DNA from 2 places in the Mesorhizobium sp. WSM1293 genome. Region 2 is predicted to be linked to the other one. Evidence: riboswitches for the same ligand, from Rfam matches in the RefSeq annotation. Region 2 holds a riboswitch; the other holds the start of a gene.
The links. A riboswitch is a leader RNA that binds a small molecule or an ion and turns the genes downstream of it on or off. The one in region 2 is predicted to bind cobalamin.

Region 1: another riboswitch for cobalamin. It lies ahead of M729_RS0124950 (ABC transporter ATP-binding protein); the one in region 2 lies ahead of metE (5-methyltetrahydropteroyltriglutamate--homocysteine S-methyltransferase).

Annotation. Positions count from the first base shown of each region.
Region 1 covers NZ_AZUV01000025.1:4,982-18,521, reverse strand. The annotation lists gene M729_RS0125000 (HlyD family secretion protein) at 1-1,006, opposite strand, end outside; gene M729_RS0124995 (MarR family transcriptional regulator) at 1,003-1,482, opposite strand; gene M729_RS0124990 (CDP-alcohol phosphatidyltransferase family protein) at 1,678-2,286, shown strand; gene M729_RS0124985 (bifunctional alpha/beta hydrolase/class I SAM-dependent methyltransferase) at 2,335-4,122, shown strand; gene M729_RS0124980 (phosphatase PAP2/dual specificity phosphatase family protein) at 4,128-5,453, shown strand; gene M729_RS0124975 (hypothetical protein) at 5,450-5,893, shown strand; gene M729_RS0124970 (lysophospholipid acyltransferase family protein) at 5,890-6,552, shown strand; gene M729_RS0124965 (phosphatidate cytidylyltransferase) at 6,552-7,487, shown strand; gene M729_RS0124960 (iron ABC transporter permease) at 7,513-8,499, opposite strand; gene M729_RS0124955 (ABC transporter substrate-binding protein) at 8,529-9,476, opposite strand; gene M729_RS0124950 (ABC transporter ATP-binding protein) at 9,526-10,314, opposite strand; cobalamin riboswitch at 10,479-10,686, opposite strand; gene M729_RS0124945 (AraC family transcriptional regulator) at 10,922-11,755, shown strand; gene M729_RS0124940 (alanine racemase) at 11,761-12,900, opposite strand; gene M729_RS0124935 (D-arabinono-1,4-lactone oxidase) at 12,900-13,540, opposite strand, start outside.
Region 2 covers NZ_AZUV01000048.1:208-4,007, reverse strand. The annotation lists gene metE (5-methyltetrahydropteroyltriglutamate--homocysteine S-methyltransferase) at 557-2,902, opposite strand; cobalamin riboswitch at 3,018-3,217, opposite strand; partial or broken gene M729_RS0130255 (PfkB family carbohydrate kinase) at 3,604-3,800, opposite strand, start outside.

The DNA of each region.
Region 1 (13,540 bases), on a different contig from region 2:
TGGCATTCTGGGCCGGCAGCAGCGAGAACTCGGCTCCCGTGCCGGCGCCGATCGCCTTGACCGTCGCCTCGAAGGTGCGCCCCGGATAGGTGTCGACCACGATCTCGGCCTTCTGGCCGGGCTTCATGTGGGTGAGCTGCGTTTCCTTGAAATTGGCATCGATCCAGGTGTCGCCGGTCTCGACCAGCGAAAACAGCGGCGTGCCGGAACCGACATACTGGCCGACCTTGAACGACGAGGCCTGGCTGACGATGCCGTCAGCCGGCGCCTTGACCGTGGTCTGCGCCAGATCGTAGGCGGCCTTGTCGCGCGCGGCGAGCGCGGCCATCACGGTCGGATGCTTGTCGGTTTCGATGTCGGGATTGCCGCCAAGGGCTGCCTTGGCGCTGATGATGCCTTGCTCGGCAACGGCGAGCTGCTGCTTGGCCTTGTCGAGATCGTTCTTGGCTTCGTCCAGCGACGATTTGGCGTTGATGCCCTTCTGGGCAAGATCGGCGGCGCGGTCGAACTGCGACTGGGCGAAGGCGACCTGGCTGGCATCGGACTTCTGCTGAGCCATCGACTGGCCATAGGCGGCGCGCAACTGCTCGACATTGAGACGCGCGCCCGCCACCGCCGCGTCGGCCTGCGCCAACGCGATCCGGTAGGGCTCGGGGTCGATGGCAAACAGCTCGTCACCCTGTTTGACCAGCTGGTTATCGAAGATGTCGACCTTGACGATGCGGCCGGCCGTGTCGGAAGCGATCGACACCTTGGCCTGCTGCAGATTGGCGTTCTCGGTCTCCTGATAACGGCCGCCGGTAACCCAGACATAGCCGCCGCCAACAGCCAATGCCGCAGGCAGCGCGACCATGAGCAGGAAGCGGCCCAGCCGGCGCTTTTTCTTCACCGGCGCCGGAGCCGGCTGCACCGGGGGAGCAACGGTTGCCGGGGCCGCGGCCGGCTGCGCCGGCGCTTCCATTTCCAGTTCGGTCACTTTCTCGTCTATCTTGGCTACCGCGTTCATGCTGCTGCGCCCTCTGTGTTCTTCACTTTTTCAATGGACGGCGTCTCGTCGTCGGTCAGGTTGCGGACCATCGCCTCAAGTCCCTCGACGAGGACGCGACGGGCTTCCGGTTTCACGCCGACCAGCGATTCCTCATAGACTTCTCCGGCAATGCTCTTGATCACGGCGTAGGCATCGCTTGCCTTGGGCGTCAGGAAGATCATGCGGACGCGGCGATCGGCAGCGTCGGAACGACGCTCGATCCAGCCTCCCTCCTCCATGCGGTCGACCAGGCGCGAAACGCTGATCGGCTCGATTTCGAGAAGTTCGGCCAGCCGCGCCTGCGCGACACCGTCTTCCTTGGCAACGCGGACCAGAAGCCGCCATTGCGCCGAAGAAAGCCCCAAGCCACTGGCCCTCGCCTCGAAGCGCTTGCGCATCAGGCGCTGCACGTCGTGGATCAAGAAGCCCAATCTGTCGATGCCATCGGAAACCATGAGCGGGATATATAATAAGCGTGCTCACTATTCAAGGTGCCGCAGTGCACACAAAGCCGACAAATGTGCATGACAGCTTTGCCGGGCCAATCATGGTTATCGATTTGCGAACGCATGATGGCCGCGCCGCCTCTCCGCTGGTCGCGTCTGGCATATTGATGTACAGCCGCTGAACAGGATCGGGGGATCAACGCAATGCCGACGCTTTACGCTCTCAAGCCGGCCTTCCAGGGTCGACTGCGGCCGCTGGTCAATCGGCTGGCGGCCATCGGGGTCACCGCAAACAGCATAACCATCCTGGCGGCCGCGATGTCGATAGCCGCCGGCGCGGCCAGTGCGATCCGGCATGAATGGCGCTGGCTGCTGTTGCTTATCCCCGTGGTGATGTTCGTCCGCATGGCGCTGAATGCCGTGGACGGCATGCTGGCGCGCGAGCATGGCCAAGCCTCGACGCTCGGCATGTATCTGAACGAGTTGTGCGACGTCGTTTCGGACCTCGCGCTGATCTTGCCTTTTGCCGTCTTTCCGGAATTTGGCGCATGGGGCGTCGTCGCCTTCGCAATATCGGCGGTGCTGACCGAGTTTGCCGGCGTGCTCGGCATCGCCGCCAAGATCGGCCGCAACTATGCCGGGCCGTTCGGCAAGAGCGACAGGGCGCTGGCGCTCGGCGTCGTCGCCGTGCTGTGCGCCCCAGGGCTGTGGCCGGTATCGATCGCGCCATTTGTGTTTCCGGCCATGGCAACGCTTTCGCTGCTGACCGCCATAAACCGGATACGCGCCGGGCTTATTGGCAGCGCCAGCTGAGCATCGAGGCTCGCCATGCCGCCAGTGGGGCCGCCAGAGGGAAAGACCATGATGCACGACCCGATCGCCGCCGCGGCCACGGAAAGCCTTGCGCGGCAAGCGCAGGAGCGGGTCTTCCGCAGCCATGACGGGACGGAGATCTTCTACCGCTTCTGGCCGGCGGCCTCCGCCGATGCCAACGGCGCGGTGGTGCTCTTCCATCGCGGCCACGAGCATGGCGGCCGCATGGCCCATCTCGTCGATGAATTGCGGATGCCGGACCACGCCTTCTATGCCTGGGATGCCCGCGGCAATGGCCGTTCGTCCGGCGAGCGCGGCTATGCCCCGTCCTTCTCGGCGCTGGTGCGCGACATCGACTGCTTCATGCGCGAGATCGCTGAAAGGGATGGCTTCGCCACGCGCGATATCGCGCTGATCGCGCAGTCCTTCGGCGCCGTTCTGGCCGCCGCCTGGGTGCATGACTATGCGCCGAAGCTGCGCGCCATGGTGCTGGCCTCACCGGCCTTCTCGGTAAAACTCTACGTGCCCTTCGCCAAGGAGGGCATAGCGCTCTGGCAGAAGATCAAGGGCCGCTTCTTCGTCAATTCCTATGTCAAGGCGAAATTCCTGACCCATGATCCCGTGCGCATCGCCTCTTTCGAGAGCGATCCACTGATCACGCGGCCGATCAGTTCCAACATCCTGATCGAACTCTATCAGCATGCCGCCCGCATCGTTGCGGACGCCCGCGCCATCACCGCGCCGACGCAGCTTCTGCTTTCGGGCAGCGACTGGGTCGTGCGCCACGGCCCGCAGCACGAGTTCTTCGTCAATCTCGGCAGCCGCATCAAGGAACGTCATGTGCTGCCGGGCTTCTTCCACGACACGCTGGGCGAACGCGACCGGGCAAAGGCCCTCGACCTGATCCGGCCGTTCCTGGCCAGGCAGTTCGCGGCACCGGATGCGCCGGTCGACCTGAAGCAGGCGGACATTGCCGGCTACACACGCGACGAGGCCGACCGGCTTGCTTCACCGCTCGCTTTGATGTCGCCCAAGGGCCTCTATTGGGCATTCAGCCGCGCCTCCATCCGCATGGGCGCCTGGGTTTCCCAAGGCATGAAGACCGGCATTGCCACCGGCTTCGATTCCGGCTCGACGCTGGATTATGTCTACGAAAACGACGCGCGCGGCCTTACGCCCCTTGGCCGCGTCGTCGACCGTGTCTTCCTGGAAGCCATCGGCTGGCGCGGCATCCGCCAGCGCAAGCTGCATCTCGAAGAACTGATCGGCTCTTGCCTGGCAACGCTCAAGACCACTGGCCGGCCAGTGCATATTCTCGACATCGCCGCCGGCCACGGCCGCTATGTTCTCGATGCCATCGTGAAGAGCCCCGACCAGCCGGCGAGCGTGCGTCTGCAGGATTATTCCGACCTCAACGTGCAGCTTGGCCGCAAGCTGATCACGGAGCGGCAATTGCCGGCTGACGTCACGTTCCAGCGCGCCGACGCTTTCGATGCCGACATGCTCGCCAACGCCGATCCGGCGCCGGACCTCGCCATCGTTTCCGGCCTCTACGAGCTATTCTCGGACAATGCGATGATCGCCCGCTCGCTCGGTGGATTGGCCAGCGCCATGCAGCCGGGCAGCCTGTTGCTCTACACCAACCAGCCTTGGCACCCGCAGCTCGAGATGATCGCCCGCAGCCTGACCTCGCATCGCGGCGGCGAGGCCTGGGTGATGCGCCGGCGCACGCAAGGCGAAATGGACCAGCTCGTCGAAGCCGCCGGTTTCGAAAAGCTCGACCAGCGCATCGACCAATGGGGCATCTTCACCGTCTCGCTCGCGCGGCGCCGCTGAGCAGCATGGTGTCATCGCCTGCATCCGTGGCGCGTGCCGAACCCTATAGCCGGGTGGTCGTCAGGGCAGCCCTGTGGCTGGCCTTCCTGGCGCCGTTCTTCTATCTCAGCTACGGCTTCGCCAACTGGCTGGCGTCGCGGCGCGACGATGTCGGCAGTATCGTGTTCTCGTGGGAGCACGGCATCCCGTTCCTCGCCTGGACCATCGTGCCCTATTGGTCGATCAACCTGTTCTACGGCCTGTCGCTGCTGCTCAACAACGACAGGCAAGGGGTCGACCGTCTGGCCGGACGCTATCTCACCGCGCAAATCGTCGCCGTTATCTGCTTCATCCTGTTCCCGCTGACCGCTACATTCGTGCGACCGGCGACGACCGGCCTGCCGGGCTTCCTGTTTGCCGTGCTCGGCGGTTTCGACAAGCCGTTCAACCAGGCGCCCTCGCTGCACATCGCCCTTTTGGCGATCATCTGGGATCATTGGCGCCACCGGCTCGGCGGGTTGCTCCTGCCGCTCTGGCATGGCTGGAGCTTCCTCATCGGCGCCTCGGTGCTGACGACCTGGCAGCATCACTTCATCGACATCCCGACCGGCGCGCTGCTCGGGTTCTTTGCGCTGTGGCTGTTTCCGCGTAGCGGCGCATTGCCGTTTGTGGGCTTCCGGCTGACCAACGATGCGAAAGCGCGGCGGCTGGCGCGGTTCTACGCGCTGGGCGCCGTCCTCGCGCTGGCCGGTGCCGCGCTCGGTGCCTTCCTTTGCGCTGTCGCGCTCTTCCTGCTTTGGCCGGCGCTGGCGCTGGCCATCGTCGCCTTCGCCTATGCTGGCGCAGGCGAAAAGGTGTTCCAGAAATCCGCCGATGGCACCATGACGCTTGCAAGCCGTGTCCTGCTCTTGCCTTATCGCCTCGGCGCCAGGGCAAACATATGGGCCTGGACGCGCAATCTTGCCCCCCAGGTGGCGATTGCCGAAGGTGTCTTTCTCGGGCGCTTTCCCACGGCAAGCGAGGCCAACAGCTTCGGCACGGTCATCGACCTCGCCGCCGAACTCGAAAAGCCGGCGACAACCGATTGCCGCTGGATCAGCTTTCCGATGATCGACCTGTTGCCGCCGCCACTGGCGATACGGCAACAGGCAGCCGGCGCGCTGGAGAATGCACGCCGCGACGGCACCGTCCTGGTGTGCTGCGCGCTCGGCTTCCAGCGCAGCGCCGGCGTCGTCGCCGAATGGCTGGTGGCGACCGGCAGGGCCGGGACGCCAGCGCTCGCCCGCGAGATGCTCGCGGCCGCCGGCCGGCCGATTCATCTTGCAGAGGCTACGGGGCGGGCGGCGTCATGACAGGCAATACCTATCAGGACCGCACCGACCGCTTCGCCGGCATGCTGATGCGACAGGCCGCGTGGCCGGCCGCAATCGTGCTGGCCGCAAATGTCCTTGCGCCTCTAGCCGCATCGGCGCGCGGTGCCTTCGAGACCTTGCCCGCGGCCATCGCTTTGTCGATCGCCGCCGCGAGCGCGGTTGCGGTGCTGGCGCTGTCGGCATTGCTGGCATTCGACGCGCTGCTGTTCCGACTGATGGCGAGCCATGACGACGAAGCTTCCGGCGGTGCCGCGGTGGATGACATGTTGGCGCGCATGCGCCTGAAACCGGCTCCGTTCGCGACACGCTTGCTCGATGACCGCATGGCCGGCACAAGCCGCTTGCTGTTCAAGCAGCGCGCTGCCCTGGCTCTGTTCGCCGCAGCGCTTCTGGCGGCAGGGTTTTGGGCGCCGCGATGAACAAGCTTTCGCTCAAGACCTTCACCTTGCTGCAGACGGTAACCTCCGTCGGCCTGTCGGCTCTGGCCCGGATGGTGACCGGGGTGCGGCCGATCTGGAACGGCAGCCTGCCCTCCGAGCGGCAGCGCATCTATTTCGCCAATCACACCAGCCATGGCGACTTCATCCTTTTGTCGGCCTGTCTCAGCGAAAGGGAGCGCGCGATCACCCATGCTGTTGCCGCAGGCGAATATTGGGGGAAGTCGCGGCTGCGCCGCTTCATCGCGCAGGACATGTTGTCGTCCGTGCTCATCAACCGGCAATGGACGAGACCTGAGGAAAACCCCATCGAGATCATGCTGTCGGTTCTCGACCAAGGGCACTCGCTTATCCTGTTTCCCGAGGGCACCCGCAACATGACAGACGAGCCGCTGCTGGCGTTCCGCTCCGGGCTCTACAATCTGTCGACGGCGCGGCCTGAGGTCGAGCTGATCCCGTGCTGGATCGAGAACATGTCGCGCGTGCTGCCCAAGGGCCAGTTCCTGCCGGTGCCGCTGCTGTGCCGCGTCGTTTTCGGCGCGCCTGTCGCGGTTGGCCCGGGCGAAGAACGCCGCGCCTTTCTCGAGCGCGCCCACGCCGCGCTTCTGGCGCTCAACCCGCGTCCCGAGCGAGACGATTGATGCGCCACGAGATCTCCATCCTGATCATCGGCCTGCTGGCGGTTTTGACCACCGCCAGCATCGTCGCCACCATCCTTTCGGCGCGAGCGCCGAAGCCGCTGAGCTCGACGCTTGTCAATCTCACGCAGCGCATCAACGCCTGGTGGGTGATGGTGGCGCTGATGACGGTCGCCTTCTTCTTCGGCCGTTACGGGATGACCATCCTGTTTGCGCTGATTTCCTTCGCCGCGCTGCGCGAATTCGTGACGCTGACGCATACGCGCCGCAGCGACCATTGGGTGCTGCTCGGCATGTTCGGCATCATCATCCCGTTTCAGTACTGGCTGGTGTGGACCGCCTGGTATGGGCTCTTCGTCATCTTCATTCCGGTCTACTGCTTCCTCTTGATGCCGGCCATCACGGCGCTGCATGGCGACACCGAACGCTTCCTCGAGCGGATCGCCGCGCAGCAATGGGCGGTGATGATCTCGGTCTATTGCGTCAGCCACGTCCCCGCCCTGCTGACACTCGACGTGCCAGGCTTCGAAGGCCGCACCTTGCTGCTGATCGCCTTCCTGATCATCGTCGTGCAAGGCAGCGACGTGCTGCAGTACATCTTCGGCAAGCTGTTTGGTAAACACCGGTTTTCGCCGAACGTCTCGCCGTCGAAAACCTGGGAAGGGCTGATCGGCGGATTGGTGTCGGCGAGCCTGCTCGGCGCGCTGTTGTCGTTCGTGACGCCCTTCTCGCCGCTGCAGGCGGCAGCCGTGGCCTTCGTCGCCTGCTCGATGGGATTCCTAGGCGGGCTGGTCGCCTCGGCCATCAAGCGCGACCAGGGCGTCAAGGACTGGGGCCATCTCATCGAAGGCCATGGCGGCATGATGGACCGCACCGACAGCCTGGTCTTCGCCGCCCCGGTGTTCTTCCACATCGTGCGCTATTTCTGGACCGTGTGATCCGGCGACCGGTTGCCAAACGCGCTCAAAGCCGGTTGCGGATCAGCATGGTGACGACGAAGAACGCACCGACCGAGCTGGTGATGATGCCGATCGGCAGTTCCTGCGGCGGCAGCAGCGTTCGGGCCAGAAGATCGCTGGCCAGCAAAAGCACCGCGCCGAAGACGGCGCAGCTGGCAACCAGGCGCAGATGCAAGGGGCCTGCCAGCGGCCGCGACAGATGCGGGATCATCAGCCCGACGAAGCCGATGACCCCGGCGACAGAGACCAGGATCGCCGTCGAGAAGGCGGCGACGAGAAACGTCATTCGGCGCATGCGCGCCACTGGCACGCCAAGGCTTTCGGCGGCGTTTTCGCCGGCCAGGAAGGCATCGAGCCGGCGGTGGTTCCACAGCGCGTAAGCCAGAATGGTGCCCGCACCCAGCGCGCCCAACCAGATATTGTCCCAGCGCGCCAGGCCAAGGCCGCCCATCGTCCAGAACAACACGGAGTGGGCGGCGCGCTGGTCGCCGGCAAAGACCAGGTAGTTGGTCAAGGCGGTGAACATGAAGGACACGGCAAGGCCGGCGAGGATCAGCCGCTCCGGCCCTTGGCCCCTCACCCGCGCGACCAGCAGCAGGACGACGCCGGCGGCCAATATGCCGCCGGTGAAGGCCGCGACCGGCAACGTCCAGATGCCAAAGCTGTCGCCGAAGACGGTGATGACGGAAACAGCACCGGCGGCGGCGCCCGACGACAGGCCGAACAGGAACGGATCGGCGAGATCGTTGCGGGTCACTGTCTGCAGCAGCGCGCCGACGACGCCGAGGCCCGCGCCGACGCAGATGGCCAGGATCGTGCGCGGCAGCCGCAGATCGACGACGATCTTGCCGACCGGCCCGGACACGTCGTGCCCGCCTAAGCCGATTGCGCGGCCAAGCGCTGCTACAACGTCGGCCAGCGGGATCAGCGTCGAGCCATAGGCGATCGACAGCAGAGCGAGAGCGGCGATCGCCGCCGCTCCCGCCAGCATGGCCAACGCAAATGCCGGATGGCGCAAGCTCAAAATGCTTCCGGGTGCATGGCCTTGGCGATCTTGTCGATCGCTTCGATGTTGGCGGGTCCAGGCGTCAGCTCGGCGTAGCGGAGGGCAACGAAGCGCTCGTTCTTGACCGCGTCGGTCTCCTTCATGGCCGGATGCGCCTTCAGGAAGTCGAGCAGCTTCCTGTAGCCGCCACCGTCCTGGTAATCGAGCAGGATGAGGAATTGCGGATTGCGCGACGCCACCGTTTCCCAATCCGTGTTGCCCCAGCTGGTGTCCATGTCAGCCATGATGTTGTCGCCGCCGGCGGCAGTGATCATGGCGCTGGGGATGGCGAACTTGCCTGCGGTGAACGGCTTGTCCTCGCCGGAATCGTAGAGGAACACCCGCGTGCCCTTGGCGCTGCCGACCTTGGCGGTGATGTCGGCGAGCTGCGCCTTCCAGCCAGAGACAAGCTTTTCCGCCTCTGTCTCCTTGCCGAAGATCTTGCCCAGCTTTTCGACGTCGCCGTAGAGCAGGTCCATCGAGGCGGCGGGGCGCCTCTTGTCGAGATGGACGCAGCTTTCCGCCAGAACCAGCGTCTTGATGCCGTGCGGGGCAAGCGTGTCGGGCGTCACCTCGCCACCCGGCTTCATGCCGTAGTACCAGCCGGCGAAGAAGAAATCCGGCTCCACGGCCACGAGGTTTTCGAGCGTCGGATATTTCGGCGCCAGCTCCGGGATCGAACCCTGCTCTGCCTTGAATTCGGGACCGACCTTGTACCATCCGGTGATGCCGGTCAGGCCGACGATTGACGGCTGCAATTTCAGCGCGAAAGCCATCTCGGCCATGTTCAGATCATGGATGACAGCGCGCTTCGGCGGCGCGTCGAAGGTCAGCGGCTTGCCGCAGCTGTCGACGGTTACCGGGAAGGCGAAGGCGGTCGAGGTCAGCAGCGAGACGGCAAGCGAAAAAGCGAGGCGTTTCACGGGTATGCTCCTTGTGGGTGGGATCGGGTCGACTATGGAACGGCTTCAATCACGACGGCGGCGCGGCACGGTTCGGAACCTCGAACACCGTCAACTCTCGATCCTCGGTCGGATGGCGCAGGCGCAGCACATCGATGCCGAAAATCTCGCGGATCAGCTGTTGGGCCAGCGCTTCGCGCGGTGCGGCGAGCGCTTGCAGGCGGGCATGATTCATCACCGCAACCCTGGTGGCGAAGGGTGCTACCAGCGCCAGATCGTGCAGCACCGCGATCACCGTCATCTCGAAGCCTGCCACGAGGTCGAGCAGTTCGCCGCGGGCGCGCGGGTCCAGATGGTTGGTCGGTTCGTCGAGGAACAGGATTTTGGGCTGCTGGGCGATGGCGCGCGCCAGTTGGGCGCGCTGGCGCTCGCCGCCCGACAGCGAGCCGACGGTGCGGCCAAGCAGCGGCAGCAGGCCGGTCCGGCGCAGCGCATTGACGACAATGTCGCGTTCCTCGCTCCTGCGCCTCAGTCCGGCGTGCGGGACCCGGCCAAGCTCGACATAATCGATCACCGCCAGCCGCGGATCGGGCTGGTCGGTCTGGCCGACAACGGCGATATGCAACGCCCGCTCGGCGGCCGAAATCCTGTCCAGCCCGCGTCCGCCAAGCTTCACCTCGCCGGAACTTGGCCGCAGCATGCCCGACAGCATGCGCAGCAGCGTCGTCTTGCCGGCGCCGTTGGGACCGATGATGGCAAGGCGATCGCCAGCGGCCACCGAGAAGCTGACCGCCTGGACCAGATTCCGCCCATTCGCCATGGCACAGAGGTCATGGGCTTCGAGAAGCGCTGCGCTCATCGGCTGCAGCCCGCCGGATTGCGGGGACGGCAAAGCGTGCGCATGGTGATGCGATGATCGATGGAGCCGTCCAACTTTCCGTCACTTTCCAAAACTGGCGACGGAAGGAAGCTGGCGAACCGGCCGACAAGGCCGGGATTCGCGTTTCCTCCCGGCACACCCCGTCCGGTCAACTCAGTGATGGCAGGTCTCCTGGCTCGCGGGTCGTTGCGCCATCCTGCCTTCCCAGCCTTGCCGGCCAGTGGCATTCACGGATTTTGCTCGCCGCTTACAGTTGCGGGGGCAGCCACGGCCTCGACCTGAACAGGCCTCACCGTGTTCCCTTTTCACCCCTCGCCTTTCGGCTCGGGGACCATCACCACTTCAGCGTAGATTTCCACCAAACGCTTCGCAATGGATTTCTCGGACGAAGTGGTGGGCCAGCTAAGGGAAACAGGCATTGCACGCTCATTTTATGTAATAACATAACATTCTTAGGAGATGACGCGGCCCGCTGTCAAGCGAAAGCCCATGGGATCGGCGCAGATTGCACGGAATGCGCAATTTCGATCAAACTGGCCGCGCCAGGAAACGCCAAGATGATCCGGCCAATGCGAAAAGGAGCCCCATGAACCCGACCGAGAAAGCGCTGTGGTTCGTCGAGAGCCATCTGCCGGAGGCGATCTCGCTTGACGATGTCGCGCAAAGCAGCGGCGTGTCGCGTTTTCATGTGACGCGCGCCTTCGGCGCCGCAACCGGCCGCTCGGTGATGGGTTACATGCGCTCACGCCGGCTGACCGAGGCGGCGCGCAAGCTGGCCGGCGGAGCGCCCGACATCCTCGTCGTCGCGCTCGACGCCGGCTACAACTCGCATGAGGCGTTCACCCGTGCCTTCCGCGATCAGTTCGGCACCACGCCGGAACTGGTGCGCGCGCAAGGCTCGACCAACAACCTCGACCTCGTGGAGCCGATCCTGATGGACCAGTCCCTCCTCACCAATCTCGAACCACCGCGCTTCGAGACCAGCCGGCCGTTCCTGATCGCCGGCCTCGGCGAACGCTACAGCTGTGAAACCAGCGCCGGGATTCCGATGCAGTGGCAGCGTTTTGCACCCTTTATCGGCAACATCCCCGGCGAGATCTCAGGCGTTTTCTACGGCGTGTGCCTTAATGGCGACGACGCGGGCAATTTCGACTATGTCGTCGGCGTCGAAGTGTCCGGCTTTGCGGATCTGCCGAAGGACTTCTATCGGGTGCGGGTGCCGGCGCAGAAATATGCGGTGTTCTCGCACCGCGAGCACATCTCATCCATCCGCCGGACGATCAACACGATCTGGAACAGCTGGCTGCCCGCCTCCGGTCACGAAATCGCGGATGCACCGGAATTCGAGCGCTATGGACCGGAGTTCGATGCCCACAGCGGCAATGGCGGCCTGGAGATCTGGGTACCGGTGAAGGCGTAGCTCGATCACGCCATCGGCAGCGCCGGCCAGCGATCGATGACCTTTCCGCCGGAAAACACGGCGATCGACCCGAATTGCTGCAGCACGGCCTCGCTCTGCGTCGGCCTTAGAAACGCGTAGTCGCCTGGCCTTGCGGTCGCATCGGCGGGCAAGCCCATGAATTGCTGGTTGGAGGACAGGCCGAGCAGGCCGTTCGTCTTCATGCCTTGGGGGAAGACCGGCTCGGCCATCCACTTGCCGCCATAGAGATAGCAGCCCTTGCGCGGAAACCGGCCGAGCGCCTGCAGCAGGCGGGTGACGGCCGGCGGGCCAGGCAGCATCGGCTCGACCACTTTCAGGATCGGCGTGGCGATGAAAGCCGCCGGCTGGAAGCCGTCGAGGCCTGGCGTATCGAAGTCGCTGGGCAGCACGAAGGCCGAGCCCATCGACACTTCATTGGCCGCGCCGCCACGATGAAGCAGCGCGGTCTTGCTGCCGCCGATGTTGAGGATACGGCGCTGGTCGGCGCCGAGACAGGCGACGAACGCCGCAGCCTGCGCCGACGCCTCCGCCAATGCCTTTGCCGGTCCGCCGAAAAGGCCGGGAATGAGCGGTGCATGCGCCTCGTAGGCCATGACGCCTTCGCAATGCAGCCGGGCCGGCAACGCGCTCAACGCCTTCGACAAGGCCGCGGGATCAGCAAAGCCGCCGCGATGCAGCCCGACATCGATCTCGAAAGCGATGCGCAGGCCGATGCCGAGTTCGTCAGCGAGAGCACCGTATTCCGCCAGTCTCTCCTCGCTGTCGATCAGCCAGCAGACACGCGACCAGTCGGCATCACCCTTCACCAGCGCAGCCCTTGCCGCACCGATCGGCATCGGCTTGCCGTAGAGCAGATCGGCATCCGGAAACGCCTTCAGCACCGCCTCGCTGATCGGCGGGTGGAAGGTCATGAAGCGCTCATGGCGAAGCGCCTTGCCTATATGCGCAAGCAGCGGCAGGCAGGCGAGCGATTTGTCGACCAGCCGCACGGCCAGGCCGGGATCCAGCCTCCTTTTTACCAGGGCAATGTTTCCGTCCAGCCGATCGCGGTCGAGCAGCAGGCAGGGTCGGAAGATGCCGGCGGTCTTCAGCGCATCCGAGAGGGTGGAAAAATAGGTGCTCATCATTCGATGCCGAACAGGCCGGCCATGTAGGGCGACACGAAGCGGTTTTCCGGATCGATGTCGCGGCGCGCCGCCATGGCATCGTCCCAGCGCGGGTAGAGCTTTTTCAGCTCCGCCGCCTTGAGGCTATGCATCTTGCCCCAATGCGGCCGGCCGCCATATCTGCGAAAGATCGGCTCTGCCGCCCGCATGAACGGCAAAGGATCGTTCGCGGCGTCATGGTGGATGGCGATGGAGCAGGTCAGCCTGTTGTAGAATGGCGAAAGCCAGAACTGGTCCGGCGCGACCGAGCGCACCTCCATCGGGAAATAGACCTCGGGAAAGCGCTTCTCGGTCAGCTCGATGATCTCGGCCAGCGCCTTCGGCCCTTCCTCGAACGGCAAATGATATTCCATCTCGTTGAACTTGGTCTGCCGGTCGCTGGCATAGACGTTGAGCCAGTCCTGCACGTAGTCCTCGGCGGGAAATTTGGCGGCCGCCGATCGGATCAGGCGGCCACGCAGCGATGGCAGCCAGGCAAGTGAAGTGCGCAGCCTGCGCAGTGTCCTCAAACCCGCCTCGTCCTCTTCCGGCGGCCGCGTGGTGGGTGCGGCATCGCTGAAATCGCTGGCGATGAACTGCGCATAGCCGGAAAACGGAA
Region 2 (3,800 bases):
GTAATGTCCACGGGGGCGTTTGTGTCGAAGCAACACACCACCGCGAGCCGTGCGCGCGTGAAAAGCTCTGTCCTAGCGGAACTTCAGCAGGAGCGGAGCACACGCCGTGCCAGATGCAGCCGGCTTCAATTCGCACGATGAGGAATGGTCGCAGCTTGCGGCTGGGCGGTATGGCTATTTTGTCGATGTCCGCCACATGCGACGCAGTCAAATCGACACCGACGCTCTTGATGGGTCGACCTCGCCGCCGATATCTCGATAGTGCCAGTGCTCAGGCGGCATCTGCAAGCGTTGATCCCTCGCGTCTGTCGGCCGCTGGCCCTGTGAGGCAGAAGCTCACGGACAAAACCGCCTTCCTCCATTTCGTGGCCGAAATCATCCGTCCTCGGACCAGAATCGGCGTCCCAAATCCTGCCCCGCCGCTCAGCCGTCCAGCGGCCTTCGGCTGGACGACAAGGGTGGACTCGCACGCGTCGACCGACGTCTTCGCGGCTTTTCGATGCCGTCCTTTCTGCCTCAAATTATCCGCGAGGCCCGCGGGTCACATGTTTGCCGGTCACAGTGGCCCAGCGGCCTGCGCCTGCACTTTCTCCCGCAGCGCGCAGGCTGCAGCGATCATGTTGATGAGGGCAGGGCGGACCTCTTCCCATTTCCTTGTTTTGAGGCCGCAGTCCGGATTCACCCACAGTTGGCCGTCCGACAGTCGCTCGCGAGCCAGTTGGGCAAGATGCAAGATCTCGCCGATCTCGGGGACACGTGGCGAGTGAATGTCGTAGACGCCGGGACCGATTTCGTTCGGATATTTCGACTTGGTGAAGGCGTCCAGCAGTTCCATTTTGGAGCGCGACGTCTCGATTGAAATCACGTCCGCGTCCAGTTCAGCAATCGAGTCGATGATTTCATTGAACTCCGAATAGCACATGTGGGTGTGAATTTGAGTCGCGTCCTCTACACCCGTCGAGGCGAGCCGGAAGCATTCGACAGCCCAGCCGAGATAATGCTTCCACTCGGACTTCCGCAGGGGCAAGCCTTCGCGAAACGCAGCCTCATCGATCTGGATCACTCTTGCGCCAGCTCTTTCGAGGTCGGCCACTTCATCGCGCATGGCGAGTGCAATCTGGCGGCAGACCTCGGCGCGAGGTACGTCGTCGCGAACAAAAGACCAGTTAAGAATCGTCACTGGGCCCGTGAGCATGCCCTTCACCGGCTTTTTCGTCAGCGACTGGGCAAATTGCCACCAGAGAACCGTCATCGGATTGGGCCGCGATACGTCGCCGAAGATGATGGGAGGGCGCACGAGCCGGGAGCCGTAACTTTGCACCCAGCCATGCTGGGTGAAGGCGAGGCCGGACAACTGCTCGCCGAAATGCTGCACCATGTCGTTTCGTTCGAACTCGCCATGTACCAGCACGTCGAGCCCGATCTCCTCCTGCCAACGGACGGCCCACTCAGTCTCCTTCTTCAGGAAGGTCTGATAGTCCATATAGCTCAGCCGACCCTTCGCATGAGCGGAGCGTGCCCTGCGCACCTCGGGCGTCTGCGGGAAGGACCCGATGGTCGTCGTCGGGAACAACGGCAGGGCGAGCGTGTCAGCCTGGACTCTCGAGCGCTTGGCAAATGCGCTCTTTCGTTGCTTCATGGCGCCGTCAATGCTGCTGACGCGCCCGCGGACGAGCGGATCATGGGCCTTTGTCGACATTGCGCGCGCGGCGGCCGCCTCATCAGAAGCCTTCAGCCCGCCTGTTACGGCCTCCCAGCCTTCGGACAAGGCTTGGGCCAGCACGAGCAGCTCTTCAGTCTTCTGGGCGGCGAATGCCAGCCACGAACGGACGTCTACATCGAGCGCGGTCTCCATCCGCAGGTCCATCGGCACGTGAAGCAGCGAGCAGGAAGGCGCAATTTCGACGCGGTCGAGCGGCCAACCGGCGATGACCGGCTTGATGCGGTCGAGAATGGCGGTCAGGTTCGCGCGCCAGACATTGCGGCCATCGATCAAGCCAAGCGAGAGCACCAGATCCTTCGGTGCGAGCCGACCAATCGTCTCCAATTGCTCGGGAGCGCGCACGAGGTCGAGATGCAGGCCCGCCAGGCCCAGCGAAACCGCGGTCTCGAGATTGTTTCCCAACGGCCCGAAATAGGTAGCCAACATAACTTTCAACTTGGGCGCGGCATTCGACAGCTGGCCGTAGGTGAATTCGAAGGCAGCTCGTTCGTTCGGGTTAAGGTCGAGCACAAGCGCCGGCTCATCAATCTGCACCCAGTCGGCCCCCGAGAGTTCCAGCCTCTGCAGGAGTTGCTCGTAGACGGGCAGCAGCCGCGGTAGCAGCGCTATGGGATTAAAGCCCTGATCGGGAGACTTCGCCAGCTTGAGGAAGGTCACCGGTCCAAGGATGACCGGGCGTGTATGGATGCCGAGCTCTTTTGCCTCCAGAAAGTGATCGACTGGTTTGGTTGACGAGAGGGCGAAGGTCTGATCGTCGCCCAGCTCCGGCACGATGTAGTGGTAGTTCGTGTCGAACCATTTGGTCATTTCCATCGCGGTTACGCGCTGCCCCTGAACTGCATGCCCGTGACTGGCCTGTCCGCAACCCGCGGTATCGCCTTGCGTGCCGCGCGCCATCGCGAAGTAGATGTCGAGCGGGACCTCGCCGCCCGTCCAGCCGTAACGAGCTGGCACGGCGCCGACCATTGCCGCGGTGTCGAGCACATGGTCATAAAGTGAGAAATCGTTCGACGGGATTTTCGACACGCCGCGGTCGTGCTGCTCGCTCCAACTGGCGGCACGCAGTGCCTTCGCCGTCGCCAGAAGGTTGGCAGCAGACGATTTTCCGGACCAGTAGCTTTCGAGAGCGAATTTCAGTTCTCGCCGGCGACCGATACGCGGCACGCCAAGCGTTGCTATGGGAACTTGCTGGGAGACATTCATTCCATACCCCGATGGTTGGGGCGGGGGGCAAGGAAGGCGCTAGCAGGCCGGCATCAACGCCGAGCTGCCGCAGCCACCAGACACCCCGCCTGTGGACGTTGTTTACCGAGGCAGGTCTCCTGGCTCGCGGGTCACAGCCTCTGCCCCGTCTTCCCGGGGCATTCGCCCCAATGACATTGTTGGGTTTGGCTCGCCGCTTACAGTTGCGGGGGCAGCGCCGGCATGTACCGGCTTCCCTCTTAGCTCCGCTACGGCAACGCCTTGCGGAGAACCACGACATGCGAACAATCGCAGCAGCCCAATTTCTTGTCAATGCCGTATAAAGAAATGTTTATGTGTTTATGTAAATTGTTCGCCTGCGGCTTGTTCCACGTCCCATGTCGCCGTAGAGCTGAGCATTCTGCGGCTCCGATGTTGCAGACTGTGGCTCGCCCCTCGGGCAATCTGCCTCTTGTACGATCCCGTCTCAAAACGACTTCGTCAAAGGGCCCGTGTTGGCCATTCATCATCGGGCGGCAGTACTGGCCCGAAGTGCGCCAATGTTCCTGAGCCTCAACAATCAGAAATTTGGAGAAAAACCGGCATGCTTCTCGGACTGGTACGCGTTCGATTTACACGCGCTTGCCTGGACAGCCTGCAAAAGGGAAAGGTGGGCAATGCGTGGCCGAGATGCTGCCCTACAACAACCCCGCCTGCTCAGCCTCGCGGCGCAGATTCTGCCGAGGCCTGGGGCCGATCTGCTGGATCACCAATCCGGCCGCCAGTGAGCCAAGGTCGCCGCAGGTCTGCAGGTCGCGGCCTTGCGTGTAGCCATGCAGGAAGCCGGCGGCATAGAGATCGCCGGCGCCCGTCGTGTCGACCAGTTCCTTGATGG